DNA from 4 places in the Shewanella loihica PV-4 genome. Region 4 is predicted to be linked to each of the others. Evidence: predicted binding sites of a transcription regulator. Region 4 holds the regulator's gene; each other region holds the start of a gene.
What was found. Region 4 encodes sigma-54, which starts transcription at its own class of promoters, with help from an activator protein. Its sites were predicted from a motif close to GTTGGCACGNNNNTNGNNT; they were not measured.
Positions count from the first base shown of each region.

Region 1 (3,087 bases), 680 kb from region 4:
GCTGCATGGCGCGTAATCTGTATTCAACAAGCATTTAAGGAGCTGCTTATATTATGGCGCGATTAGAATCGTTCGACAGTATTTACCAGCGCGCCTGTGAGCGCAAAGGCGGCGAAGCAGGCTTGGCCGCTCGTCTGCCAGAGGTGTTATCTCAGGATCAGATTGCCGAGTATACGGATGCCGAGCTGCTGTCTGAGCTGAGTAAGAAGGTGTTTCAATCGGGATTTGTATGGCGCATCGTCGACAACAAGTGGCCAGCCTATGAGGCGGCCTTCTTCAACTTCGAGCCCCACAAGATCTTGATGCTATCGCCTGAGCAGATCCAGCAGCGTGCCAGCGACCCCGAGTTGATCCGCCACCTGAAGAAGACCATGGCGATATATGACAACGCTCTGATGGTGCATGATATTAAGCTCGCTCACGGCAGCTTTGCCAAGTTTATTGCTCAGTGGCCCAGCGATAATATCATAGGGCTCTGGGCCGAGCTGAAACGCCTGGGCTGCCGACTGGGTGGCAATACCGGCCCCTATTTTCTGCGCACCATAGGCAAAGATACCTTTCTGCTGACCGAAGATATCAAGGGATATCTTCAGGCCCACAAACTGATCGATGCCGGTTTTACCTCTACACGAGGCCTGACCCAGGTGCAGGAAGTATTCAATGAGTGGCAGGCACAGTCGGGCCGCTCTCTGGCGGAAATCAGCCGTATCCTCGCCTGTGGCGTGGGTGATAACCGGATATAACCTAGCTCCGTCTAAACATCTGGGATAAGTATTCTGACCCCCATGGATGGGGGAAATGCCAAAAAATGTCGGGAGCATTTTTGGCCATGTGCAAAAAAGCCAGCCCAAGGGCTGGCAAAGACGTGCAGAGATTGGAAACTGCTGTGCTTAGAAACTCTTGCTGACGCCGATAACGACTCGGTCATCAAAAATCTTGGTTTGTGTACCGTACACCTTGTGGCTCTCATCCACTGTGCTGCCGTGGTATCTGAGATCGAAACTCAGGCCGGCGAATGTTTTGCTGACACCCAGGTTCCAGTGACCCCAGCCTTCGGCGCCGTTACCGTCCAGATCCTGATAGCCGACGCTGGCAGACAGGTTAATGCCATTGTCGAACTGGTAGCTTGGATGGACGGCGTAGTTCACGCCTTGCCAGCCATCGACACCAAACCAGTCATCGACGGTCGGGGTCACTTCCAGTTGTAGGTTAGTGCGGCCGAACTGCTTACCCACCTTGAGCCATAACTCTGTGTAGTTAGAGTATGAGGCGCCCGGGTAGAGATAGGAGAAGAGCATGACATCATAGGTGATACCAGAATCGCCGAAGGTGCCCGCCTTACCTATGTAGGGTGCGGTGACGATTTCAAGATTTGGATCGGCAAACTTGATGTTGGAGGCATACACACCGCCGTACCAGCCTTGAACATTTCCCCATCCCAGCGTGCCTTGCACGACAGGGACATCGCCATCCATGGTTTCTGACTCACCACGAAAGACATAATCTGAGGCAAAGGTCAGCTTGCCTGTGATATTGCCGCCTAAGACTTGGGTGTCTTGCGCTTCGGCCATGACGCCGCTTGCGGCTAATAGGCTGCCAAGGAGTATCGAGCATTTTAACTGGGTTAAGGTCTTCATCATCTTCATCTCATCTAGCTGTTGTTTGGCTGATGAGGCGACTATAGGCGCAAGATGTGAATGGCCTTGTCGGCACAGATGAACTGATCAAATAAAGATGTGAATAATTATGAATAGGCCTGAATTAACCCCATGTTTCATATGGTGTTAGTTTTCATCATGTCTAAATGACAGCGATCACATTTTAGACACAAAAAACGCTAAAACAGGGTGAAAACACGCAATTTTTAACTGTTTTTTAACAAGAAAACATGATTAAAAATAAAAATTTGCATTAACTTACAATATCTCTGCCCACATCTTCTTGTTGACCTTGGCTAGGTGTGAGATAAATAGTTTCTAAATCTTTTTTTAATTTTGCTTCCTCAAGATACCCCATAGCGCCTTACCCGTGCATGGGTGTTTTTTGTTGCGGCTTTGATTAGGAGTTCTCATGCGGCAAATAGTAAAAATTGCCTCGTTAGTTAGTGTGGCGTTATGGATAACAGGTTGTGGCCAGGACGAGAACCAAGGTCATTCGGCAGCAGCCCCAAGAAGCATGGAGGTTGGGGTGGTTCAGGTTGTCGAGCAGCCCCAGGCTATTCAGGTTGAGCTACCGGGTCGCAGCAAGGCATATCTTGAGGCCGAGGTGCGTCCTCAGGTGTCGGGTATCATCACTGAGCGCGGCTTCGTCGAGGGTGGTGAGGTAACCGAAGGCCAATCTCTCTATCAGATCGATTCGTCGACCTATAAGGCGGCGCTGGTCAGTGCCGAAGCCGATCTGGCCCGTGCCAATGCCAGCCTGGTGTCTGCCAAGGCCAAGGCTGCCAGATATAAGGCCTTGATCAAGACTGATGCCATCAGCCAACAAGATTTCGACGAGGCTGATGCCCTCTACAAAGAGGCGCTGGCTAACGTGACTGTGGCCAAGGCGGCGATTAACACGGCTAAGATCAACCTGGAATACACTCAGGTGAAGGCACCTATCTCGGGCCGTATCGGTAAGTCTTCCGTGACTGCCGGTGCCCTGGTGACCGCGAATCAGAGCGCCGCACTGGCGACGATTCAACAGCTGGATCCTATCAACGTCGATATCGCTCAATCTAGCGCTCAGCTGCTACGCCTCAAGGCCAAGCTTAAGCAGGGACAACTGCAGGCGGCTGACAATGCCGATGTACGTCTGATCCTGGAAGATGGCACGGCATACGAGCACATGGGGTCGCTCAGATTCGCCGAGGTGAGTGTCGATGAGAACACGGGTTCAGTAACCCTAAGGGCCGAATTCCCTAACCCGGATGGCGTATTGCTTCCTGGCATGTATGTGCGCGCCGTATTGAACGCGGGTACAGATCCTAAGGCGATTCTGGTACCGCAGAAGGCGGTAACCCGTAATACCAAGGGTCAGGCCGTTGCCATGGTGATTGGCGCCGAGAGCAAGGTCGAGCCAAGAGTAGTGACGACTGCCGAGGTG
Region 1 covers NC_009092.1:31,186-34,272, forward strand. Annotated here, with positions in the region: gene SHEW_RS00155 (DNA-3-methyladenine glycosylase I) at 54-743, shown strand; gene SHEW_RS00160 (TorF family putative porin) at 891-1,646, opposite strand; gene SHEW_RS00165 (efflux RND transporter periplasmic adaptor subunit) at 2,071-3,087, shown strand, end outside.
Region 1: SHEW_RS00160 (TorF family putative porin) is a predicted target of sigma-54. The motif match lies at 1,917-1,935, and genes of this name have one in related genera.

Region 2 (3,087 bases), 830 kb from region 4:
GAACCAACAAGATTTCGAATATCTGCAGCAAAACCTTATCGGCCATCTGATGATGAAGCAGAAGCTGAAACAACCTGCGACCTGGTTTATCGGTGTGCTTGGGGAGGGGGATGAGATGCTGGTGGTGGAGAACGAGACCGGTAGCGTCTGGATAGAGATCCCAGGGGAGCAGCCACATCGTCAACTGGCCGCTAGCCTGGAGGATTTTATCGCCTCTCTTCGCCCGCGAGTCTGCCCGCCACAAAAGCCGGTCGAAGCGCCTATGCCCGAGACGGATCATCCCGGGATTTGGCAGCGACTCAAGACCATGTGGCGACATCTGATTGCTAAAAGATAGTTGGGCCGCTATGAGATAGACTGCTCGCTAATAGAGAGTTGCAGTTAAAGGTGATCCCAGGAGATGTTGGAGACGATGCGGCAGTTGTCGCATCTGAAGTGGAACAGATCCAACAAAGGGGTTTCCAATAACCAGTGGGTGTTGCCGCAGCGTGGACAGGGCCTTTGCTGCTCGGCGGCCAGGCTCTCGCCACCTACGCGATAGAGATAGTAGTAGGTGGGGATCTTGGTGAGGTATTCGATGCGTCCACGCAGATCCCAGCCGCGGCGAAACAGGTCGCTGTCACACTGGCTCAATTCATCTAAGGCGGCGAACTCCGCCTTGGTGGCCGCCGCCATCTGCAGCTCATCGCAGGCCTGCCATTCGGTTTGCCACTTGATCACCCGCTTGTGATCGCCGTTGAAGGTTGCGGGGATCTGATACAGGGGAATCGGTTGCAGGGTATCGCCGTTTCGTAGCGGCGAGCACATGTGTACATAGCTGGTGTAGAGCAGTTGCCAGCTGGGCGTCTCTGTGCTGCTGACTTCAGAGTTGATATCCTGACCGATATATTTTTCCCTTGGATGCAGCAGCTTAGCCTGGGTAAGCTCCTCGAGCGCGTAATTGACCCAGGGGCTGTTGAATCGTTTGGCTAGGCTACTCTTTTCTGGCAGCAGCAGGCGCACCCTGAACTCCCCTTCGTTGAAGGCCACGGCAAATTCACGGCCTAGTACCTGGCCATTGGCCCGGTAGGCTTCCAGCAGACCATTAATCGCGCGTTCGGCGGCCGTGATAGTGGTGTTGTCAAAACACTCGAATCTGAGTTCCACCACGTGCATCAGTGAGGGTCCTTGTTGCTTAATTTGGCTTCGAGTTCGCTGATACGCTCAACCAAGGCCTGTTGATTGGCTGTGAGCCTGGCAACCTGCTCGGCGAGCTGGGCCAGCGTTGGCATAGCGTCGTCGCTTTGGACATTTGCTGCTGGAGCGCTTGTGGTTACCACTATCGCCGCCTGCTCATCGGCTGACATAGATTTAAAGCGTTGTAATCCTTGAACCAGGATAGGCATGGGCAGCGAGTTGCCCAGACTTGCCTTGATCAATGCCAGGCTGGGAGGCTTACCCGCCAGACTCAATTTACGTGCGGCGACCAGCACCTGTTCGAGTGGACTCATGATTGGTGAAATTCCTTACTTTTTAGCCTGACAGACATACTCTTGATTCTTGGGTTTGCTTCAAGATGTTGAAAATTATAGGTATATCTGTTTGGCATAAGCTTTGCTTTACCTGAATCCAGTTATAATAGATAAACAGGACGTGAAAGTGAAAACAAAATTAATAACAGCATTGGTCTTCGGCGCGACCAGTTTAGCGCTATCTGGGTGTGTATTGAATGTGGGTGAAGGTGACAAGGGCTGGAGCACGGGTAATTCTTGGGAGCGCGTGCAGGAGCAGAATCGTGTGAACCTGTCTAAGTTGTCCTTGGGGATGACGCGCGATCAGGTGATGACACTTATGGGCACCGCCGATTTTAACGAGGCCTATACCAAGCAAGATAAGACGATCAACGTGCTCTACTATCGTACCCAGCGTACGCGCGAAGATGGCACCACCACCAAGGATGAATGTACGCCTATCGTGATCACAGACAATCGCGTCGTGGGCTGGGGTGAGAAGGCTTACCACAACATGTAATGGGATACTCTTTAGTAAAAAGGCAAGCCAGTTCGGCTTGCCTTTTTTGTATAAGCCATTCACAAGTGAGACTTTTCGAAGCCTAATTTTTAAGCCTATTCTTTAGTCCCAGATACCCGAGTCATAAGAGGATGTTTAAGCTTCGCTATCTAAGTGCGAAGCTGGGCATCGAGGTGATCGATCACCTCTGTCCACATGGCATCTTCTGCTAAGGCTTCGGCTAAAAAATGCCTCTGGGCCTGGGTCCAAAAGGGGGCCTCGGCGATATGGATCTCCGCGGCGATGGAATGCTGCTTGATGAAAGCCTCAACGGCATCGGGTTCACTCGGCAGGCCGAGTTGGTCAAATAGGGTGGCTAAATCCGGTTGTGTGATGTCCATCTTATCCCTCGCTAGTTGGTGATGAGGTGCTTCTATTTAGTATGCGATAAATTGATAAAGTTTCGAATCGATTAAAGTTTGCACTTTTTTACAAGCTTGTTACATTGGACCATGTTGATCTGGATCAAGGAATAACAGCAATGATGACAACAGCTACCCCACCTGTTAACGAAACCTATAAAGCTGTCTATTTAACCGCCGAAGACCTACGCGTCGCCGCCTCGATTCTCTATAACGCCTACCATGATGACCCCTTCTTTATTGCCGCCCTACATAAGGGAGACAAGGCGCAATATGAGCAGAAGTTACGCGGTGCCATTCGCGAGGAACTGCACACCCTATGGCAAGAGGAGCAGGCATTGATCGGCCTGTTTGAGGAGGAGCGCCTGATTGGCTTGGCCTGTATCGTGACCCAGCAGGTGCCATTGGGGGAGGCCAGATACTGGCATTGGCGCCTAAAGATGTTGCTGAGCGCCGGCTGGCAGTCGACCCAGGCGCTGATGAAGAAAGAATCTTCGATTCTAGAGCATCTACCCAGCACTCAATGTGGCATATTGCAGTTTATTGCCGTCACACCGATAGAGCAGCATAAGGGGTTAGGTAGACGTTTGATCCAGGCGGTGATGAGCTGGTGCGACGAGCAACCAGAGCTCGAAGGGGTTGGGGTTTATGTGACCCAGGATGATCATGCTCATCT
Region 2 covers NC_009092.1:3,123,650-3,126,736, reverse strand. Annotated here, with positions in the region: gene syd (SecY-interacting protein) at 1-337, shown strand, start outside; gene SHEW_RS13725 (Zn-ribbon-containing protein) at 382-1,155, opposite strand; gene SHEW_RS13720 (hypothetical protein) at 1,155-1,490, opposite strand; gene SHEW_RS13715 (DUF3192 domain-containing protein) at 1,639-2,010, shown strand; gene SHEW_RS13710 (DUF2789 domain-containing protein) at 2,160-2,390, opposite strand; gene SHEW_RS13705 (GNAT family N-acetyltransferase) at 2,531-3,087, shown strand, end outside.
Region 2: SHEW_RS13715 (DUF3192 domain-containing protein) is a predicted target of sigma-54. The motif match lies at 1,581-1,599, and genes of this name have one in related genera.

Region 3 (3,087 bases), 2.2 Mb from region 4:
CCGCGATAACCCTAAATTGAAAGACATTAAGGTAGTGCTGCATACCTCGCTCAGTGGCGTATTTAACCAGGCCATGGTGGAGAAGGTGGGCGCTAATGACTTTATCGCCAAATTTAATCCTGATGAATTAGCGGCGGCGGTGAATAAGCATCTTAGTTTGTAATTTGTACTAAGTTGGGCCTGAGCCTAAATTTGGTAAGTTTAGGCTTGTATCAGTGAGTTAGCTAATGTATAACGCTGACCTCTGTAACGCTTGCTATAGTGTATGTTGTAGCCTGTTTTCTTTTTTGATATTGGGATATCAAGGTGCCGAATAAATCACTTGCCGAAGCCGAGTACAACCAATTTAAATTATTTCTGGAACAACACAGCGGTATTGTGTTGGGCGACAATAAGCAATATTTGGTTCGTAGTCGACTCGCGCCTCTGATGGGGAAATATAACCTTCCCTCATTATCTGAAGTGGTTAAACATTCGATGAAGCCCACCGAGCGGCAACTTCGTGCCGAGGTGATCGACGCCATGACCACCAATGAAACCTTGTGGTTTCGCGATCGCTATCCCTTCGAGTTGTTGGGCAATAACCTGTTACCCGAATATGCCCGACTGGGACGGCCGCTGAAGATCTGGTCGGCCGCCTGCTCGTCGGGGCAGGAACCCTATTCGCTAGCCATGACCATCTTGGAATATCAGCAGCGCAAGCCTGGCGCCTTGCCCGGCAGTGCGACGATTCTGGCTACTGATCTCTCCCCCTCTATGTTAGAACGCTGTAAGGCGGCCGAATATGACAACCTTGCCTTGGGGCGCGGTCTGTCCGAGGAGCGTAAACGTCAGTTTTTTGAACCCACGGGGAGTGGCTCCATGGTGGTAAAGGCTAACGTCAAGCGTTTGGTGAATTTCAGGGCGCACAATTTGCTTGAGAGTTACACCTTGCTGGGCAAGTTTGACATCATCTTCTGCCGCAACGTGCTGATCTATTTTGCCCCAGAGGCAAAGGCCAAGATATTGCGGCAATTTGCTGCCGCCCTCAATCCCAAGGGGATACTGTTTTTGGGAGCGTCTGAGTCGATTGCCGGTCTGACCGATGAGTTTGATATGGTGAGGTGTAACCCAGGGATCTATTATCAGAAGCGGACCTAAGGTCGCAAACCAAGCTCTTGAAGGGGCTAACCCTCTGAGTTCGCAATCAAGTTTCAAATGCCAGCAGTCGCTGGCATTTTTTATGCCTGCCATTTCAACATCCGCTTTGCCTGAGCAAGTTGCCGAGAGCTGATTTTATTGGCACAAGTATTGCTTTGTTTATGGCATTCGTGTGTGGAGGCAATTTTATGGCGATTAGTTTCGATAAGGCATTGGGGATACATCAGTATACCTTGGGGATACGTTCGGCGCGTGCCGAGGTGATCTCGTCAAATATCGCCAATGCCGATACGCCCCATTACAAGGCGAAAGACCTGGATTTTGATAAGGCGCTGCAGGCGGCGCGCACGGCCCAAAGCGGGCTTGCGATGAGCCGTAGCAACGAGAAGCACTTCGATTTGGCGGCGCTTTCCCAGCAACACATTAGCTATCGGGTACCCAATCAGCCTGATACAGGTGATGGCAATACGGTGGATATTCAGCAGGAGCAGTCAGAGTTTATGCAGAATGCGCTCGAATATCAGATGTCGTTAGGTTTTCTTGACGGTAAGTTTTCCGGCCTGAAAAAAGCCCTTAAAGGAACGTAATTATGAGCCTTTTTAATATCTTCAATGTGGCAGGCTCTGGCATGTCGGCCCAGTCGGTCAGGCTAAATACCACTGCCAGTAACATCGCTAATGCCGATTCAGTCTCCAGCAGTGTGGATAAGACCTATCGCGCCCGCCATCCGGTTTTCGAGGCCGAGCTGGCCAAGGCCAGTCATCAGCAGAATACCAGCCAGGCGGTCAAGGTGGCCGGTATTGTCGAGAGCGATAAGCCGTTACAGAAAGAGTATTCACCCGATCATCCGTTAGCGGATGCCGATGGGTTTATTTATAAGCCAAATGTCAATGTGATGGAGGAGATGGCCAACATGATCTCGGCCTCTCGTTCCTACCAGATGAACGTACAGGTTGCCGATGCGGCAAAATCTATGCTTCAGCAAACCTTACGCATTGGCAATTCCTAGGGGGTAAGTCGTGAGCCTAGTTAATCCGTTAAATACTCAGGTTGCGCAAACCAGTTCGACCCAGAGCGCCAAGTCGGTGACGCCTCAGGCGTCGAGCAGTCAGGCAACCACCCAGACTACGGGAAATCCGTTTCTCGACAGCATGCGCCTGCAAGAGGAGTCCTCGATCCCTGAGGCCAAGAGTCAGGAGCTGACCCAGGAGGATTTCTTCTCCCTGCTCAGTCAGCAGCTGTCGATGCAGGATCCTTTTAAGCCGGTGGACAACGATCAGATGATCGCCCAGATGGCGTCTTTCTCCACCGTGGATGGCATCACTAAGCTCAACGAGGAGATAGTTAACCTCAATACCGTGATGACCTCGAGCCAGGCGCTGCAGGCCTCGGGGCTAGTGGGGCAGAAGGTGTTGATCCCATCGGATACCGGGCATATCTCGGCGGAAGATCCCGTGCTCAAAGGGGTGATCAGTACCCCTGAGCCTATCGAGTCGATAACCGTGCGAATCGAAGATGAGAAGGGCCAGCTAGTGAAGACCTTCACCGTCGATGGTAGCGACGGCGGCAACATAGATGTCTCCTGGGATGGACTGGATAAGGATGGGGAGCCCGTTGCCAGTGGTAATTATTCCATTAAGGCATCGGGCAAGGTAGATGGTAAGAGTGAAGATTTAGCCGTATCGACCTACGCTCACGTGACGAGTGTTTCGCTGGGAACGGCAAGTACCGGCGCAATTCTCAACTTGAGAGGCATAGGCGGTATCAAACTCGGTGATGTTCTGGCCGTGTCTGAAACCTAGACAAAGCAGAGCGTTAGGGCTGTAAGGTCCAGAACAGATAACAAATTTTTAGTGAGGTGATTTATGTCATTTAACATTGCATTGAGTGGTATCGCAGCGGCGCAAAAAGATCTCAATACCACGGCGAATAACATCGCCAACGTTA
Region 3 covers NC_009092.1:1,553,363-1,556,449, forward strand. Annotated here, with positions in the region: gene SHEW_RS06900 (chemotaxis protein CheV) at 1-163, shown strand, start outside; gene SHEW_RS06905 (CheR family methyltransferase) at 301-1,140, shown strand; gene flgB (flagellar basal body rod protein FlgB) at 1,329-1,727, shown strand; gene flgC (flagellar basal body rod protein FlgC) at 1,730-2,149, shown strand; gene flgD (flagellar hook assembly protein FlgD) at 2,160-2,942, shown strand; gene flgE (flagellar hook protein FlgE) at 3,006-3,087, shown strand, end outside.
Region 3: flgB (flagellar basal body rod protein FlgB) is a predicted target of sigma-54. The motif match lies at 1,278-1,296, and genes of this name have one in related genera.

Region 4 (3,087 bases):
GGCATGTTGCGCACATCGACGCTGATGGCCACGAGATCGCTGCGCCCCTTGAGCTGCTCCAGCAGGGACTCCATCATCTGCAAGGGCAGATTGTCGACACAGTAGTAGCCTAGATCTTCTAGGACCCTGAGTGCGACGGATTTTCCCGATCCTGAGCGTCCGGATACCAAAACCAATTTCATTGGGTGATCACCTGATAGAGTTCGGATTCATCTTGGGTCTTTCTTAGCTGCTTCATGATCGCCTTATCATTGAGCTTCTCGGCCATAGCGGCCAGGGTGCTAAGATGTTGCTCGCATTGATCTGCGGGCACCAATAACGCAAAAAGGATATCGACGGGCTGATTGTCAATGGCATCGAATGCGATTGGTTCAGCACATTTCACCAGTACGGCCACGGGTTGATCTATGTTAGTCAGCCGTCCGTGAGGAATCGCGATACCATTGCCTATACCTGTGCTGCCCATTTTCTCTCGAGCCAGAAGGCTTTCAAATATTTCTTGAGAGGAGAGGGTGGGGTACTGGACAGCGGCTAAGTCGCTGATAAGCTCCAGTACCTTTTTCTTACTGCCCGGAGTGGCGCAGGTGGTGCACTCCGGCCGCAGGATGGTACTCAGTTCCATCGTTAATGTTTAGTAAGCTTCTCTTTGTGTTTAATGACCTGACGATCGAGTTTGTCAATCAGGGAGTCTATCGCGGCATACATGTCCGCATGTTCGGATGTTGCGAACACTTCTCCGCCACGGAGATGTAACTTTGCCTCAACCTTCTGTTGCAACTTTTCGACATTTAATACAACGTGCACATTATTGATCTGATCGAAATGACGTTCAAGCTTTGTGAATTTCTCTTCGATGTAGCTTCGTAGAGATTGGGTGATCTCGATATGGTGCCCAGTCAGGTTTATTTGCATAAAGATAGTCCTCCAGTTTCCAGGTTTGTTTTATAAGCTCTTGCGCTGATTCGAGGGCGGTATAAGCATTGCCTCGCGATACTTGGCAATGGTGCGTCTAGCCACCTTAATCCCCTGTTCGGCCAAGAGTTGAGCCATCTTGCTGTCGCTCAATGGCTTTTTCTGGTTTTCCGCAGCAACCAGCTTCTTAATGAAGGCACGTATTGCTGTTGAAGAGCACTCTCCGCCATCGTCGGTACCGACGTGACTGGAGAAGAAGTATTTAAGCTCGAAGATCCCTCTCGGGGTATGCATATATTTTTGCGTGGTCACACGTGAGATGGTGGATTCATGCATCTCCACCGCCTCGGCGATGTCGTTCAGTACCATGGGCTTCATCGCCTCTTCGCCAAATTCGAAGAAGCCTTGCTGGAAGTCGACGATACAGTTGGTCACCTTGAGCAGGGTCTCGTTGCGACTCTCCAGGCTCTTGAGGAACCATTTGGCTTCCTGCAGGTGGCCGCGAATAAACTGGCCATCCGCCTGACTCTTAGTGCTGCGGGCCATGGCGGCATACTGCTGGTTGACGTTGATCTTAGGCATGCTGTCTGGGTTGAGCTCGACTACCCAGCGTCCCTTCTTCTTGGTGACGGTCACATCCGGGATCACGTACTCGTCGCGGCTGGCGGTGATGGCGAGACCGGGACGGGGATTCAGGGTCTGAATAAGGGCGATGGCATCCCTCAGCTCATCTTCCTTGAGCTTGGTTTTGCGCATCAGCAGACGGAAGTCGCGTCCGGCGATGAGATCCAGGTGCTCCTTGATCAGCATGCGGGCGTTGGCGATGTGCGGGGTATCGTCGCTGTATTGGGCCAGCTGAATGGTCAGACATTCGCTGAGATCACGGGCCGCCACGCCAATAGGGTCGAAGTGTTGTACTCGCTTGAGCACCGCTTCGACCTCGTCGAGTTCGATCTCTGGGTCGCCCATGGCCTCGAGAATATCTTCGCAGGTCTGGGTCAGGTAACCGCGCTCGTCGATAGCGTCGATGATGGCGGTAGCGATGGCCAGGTCGTTATCGGAAAAAGGGGTCAGGTTCTTCTGCCATTCCAGGTGTTCATACAGACCTTCGCTGGTCTCGCCCTGAAAAGGCATGTCGTCGTCGCGCATGGCGCCCGAGCTTGAGTTTGGTGAGGCGGTGTAGACCTCATCCCAGGTGGTATCCACCGGCAGCTCGTCTGGCATAGAGTCTTGAGTCAGGGCATCAGAGGTCTCGACCCCTGAGTTATCCTGGCTCGAATCCAGCTCTATCTTGTCGTCGTACTTGTTGTCGAAGCTGTCGGTGACGCCATCGTCTTGCAGCTCGATGCTGGCGCTCTCCTGCTCTTCATCCAACTCCAGTAGCGGGTTGGATTCTAATGCCTGCTGGATCTCCTGCTGCAACTCTAATGACGACAACTGCAACAGACGTATGGCCTGTTGTAGCTGGGGCGTCATGGTGAGATGCTGACCCATTTTGAGCTGAAGTGACGCTTTCATCGTACTGCTATTCCCTTGTTTCTAATTATAAAATGAGAAAGCTCTGGCTATATGTGCCGGACAAATATATCGGATAGTTCCTAAGGCCACAATTAACGCGTGGTTTTTCCTCTGTGGCCCCATTATAAGATTAACTATAGCTTGAATTGTTCACCTAAGTACACTGCTCGTACTTGCTGGTTGTCTAAGATTTCGGCGGGTGTGCCCTCGGCGATCAGATTACCATGGCTGACGATATAGGCTTTCTCGCAGACGTCTAATGTCTCGCGCACGTTATGGTCGGTGATCAACACCCCCAGGCCGCGATTCTTGAGCTGTTCGATGATCTTCTTGATGTCGATTACCGAGATGGGATCGACCCCGGCGAACGGCTCGTCGAGAAGAATAAACTTAGGGTTGGCGGCTAGGGCCCTGGCGATCTCCACCCGGCGACGTTCACCGCCCGAGAGCGCCATGCCGTGGCTGTCACGGATATGGGTGATGTGAAACTCTTCCAGCAGGTGTTCCAGCTCCTCTTCGCGGCCATCGTTATTAAGATCGCTGCGGGTCTGGAGCACGGCCATGATGTTGTCCCGCACCGAGAGCTTACGGAAGATGCTGGCTTCCTGAGGCAGGTAGCCTATGCCTTTGCGGGCGCGTAGGTGCATTGGGTCTAGC
Region 4 covers NC_009092.1:3,950,936-3,954,022, reverse strand. Annotated here, with positions in the region: gene rapZ (RNase adapter RapZ) at 1-182, opposite strand, end outside; gene ptsN (PTS IIA-like nitrogen regulatory protein PtsN) at 179-622, opposite strand; gene hpf (ribosome hibernation promoting factor) at 625-912, opposite strand; gene SHEW_RS17130 (RNA polymerase factor sigma-54) at 943-2,430, opposite strand; gene lptB (LPS export ABC transporter ATP-binding protein) at 2,565-3,087, opposite strand, start outside.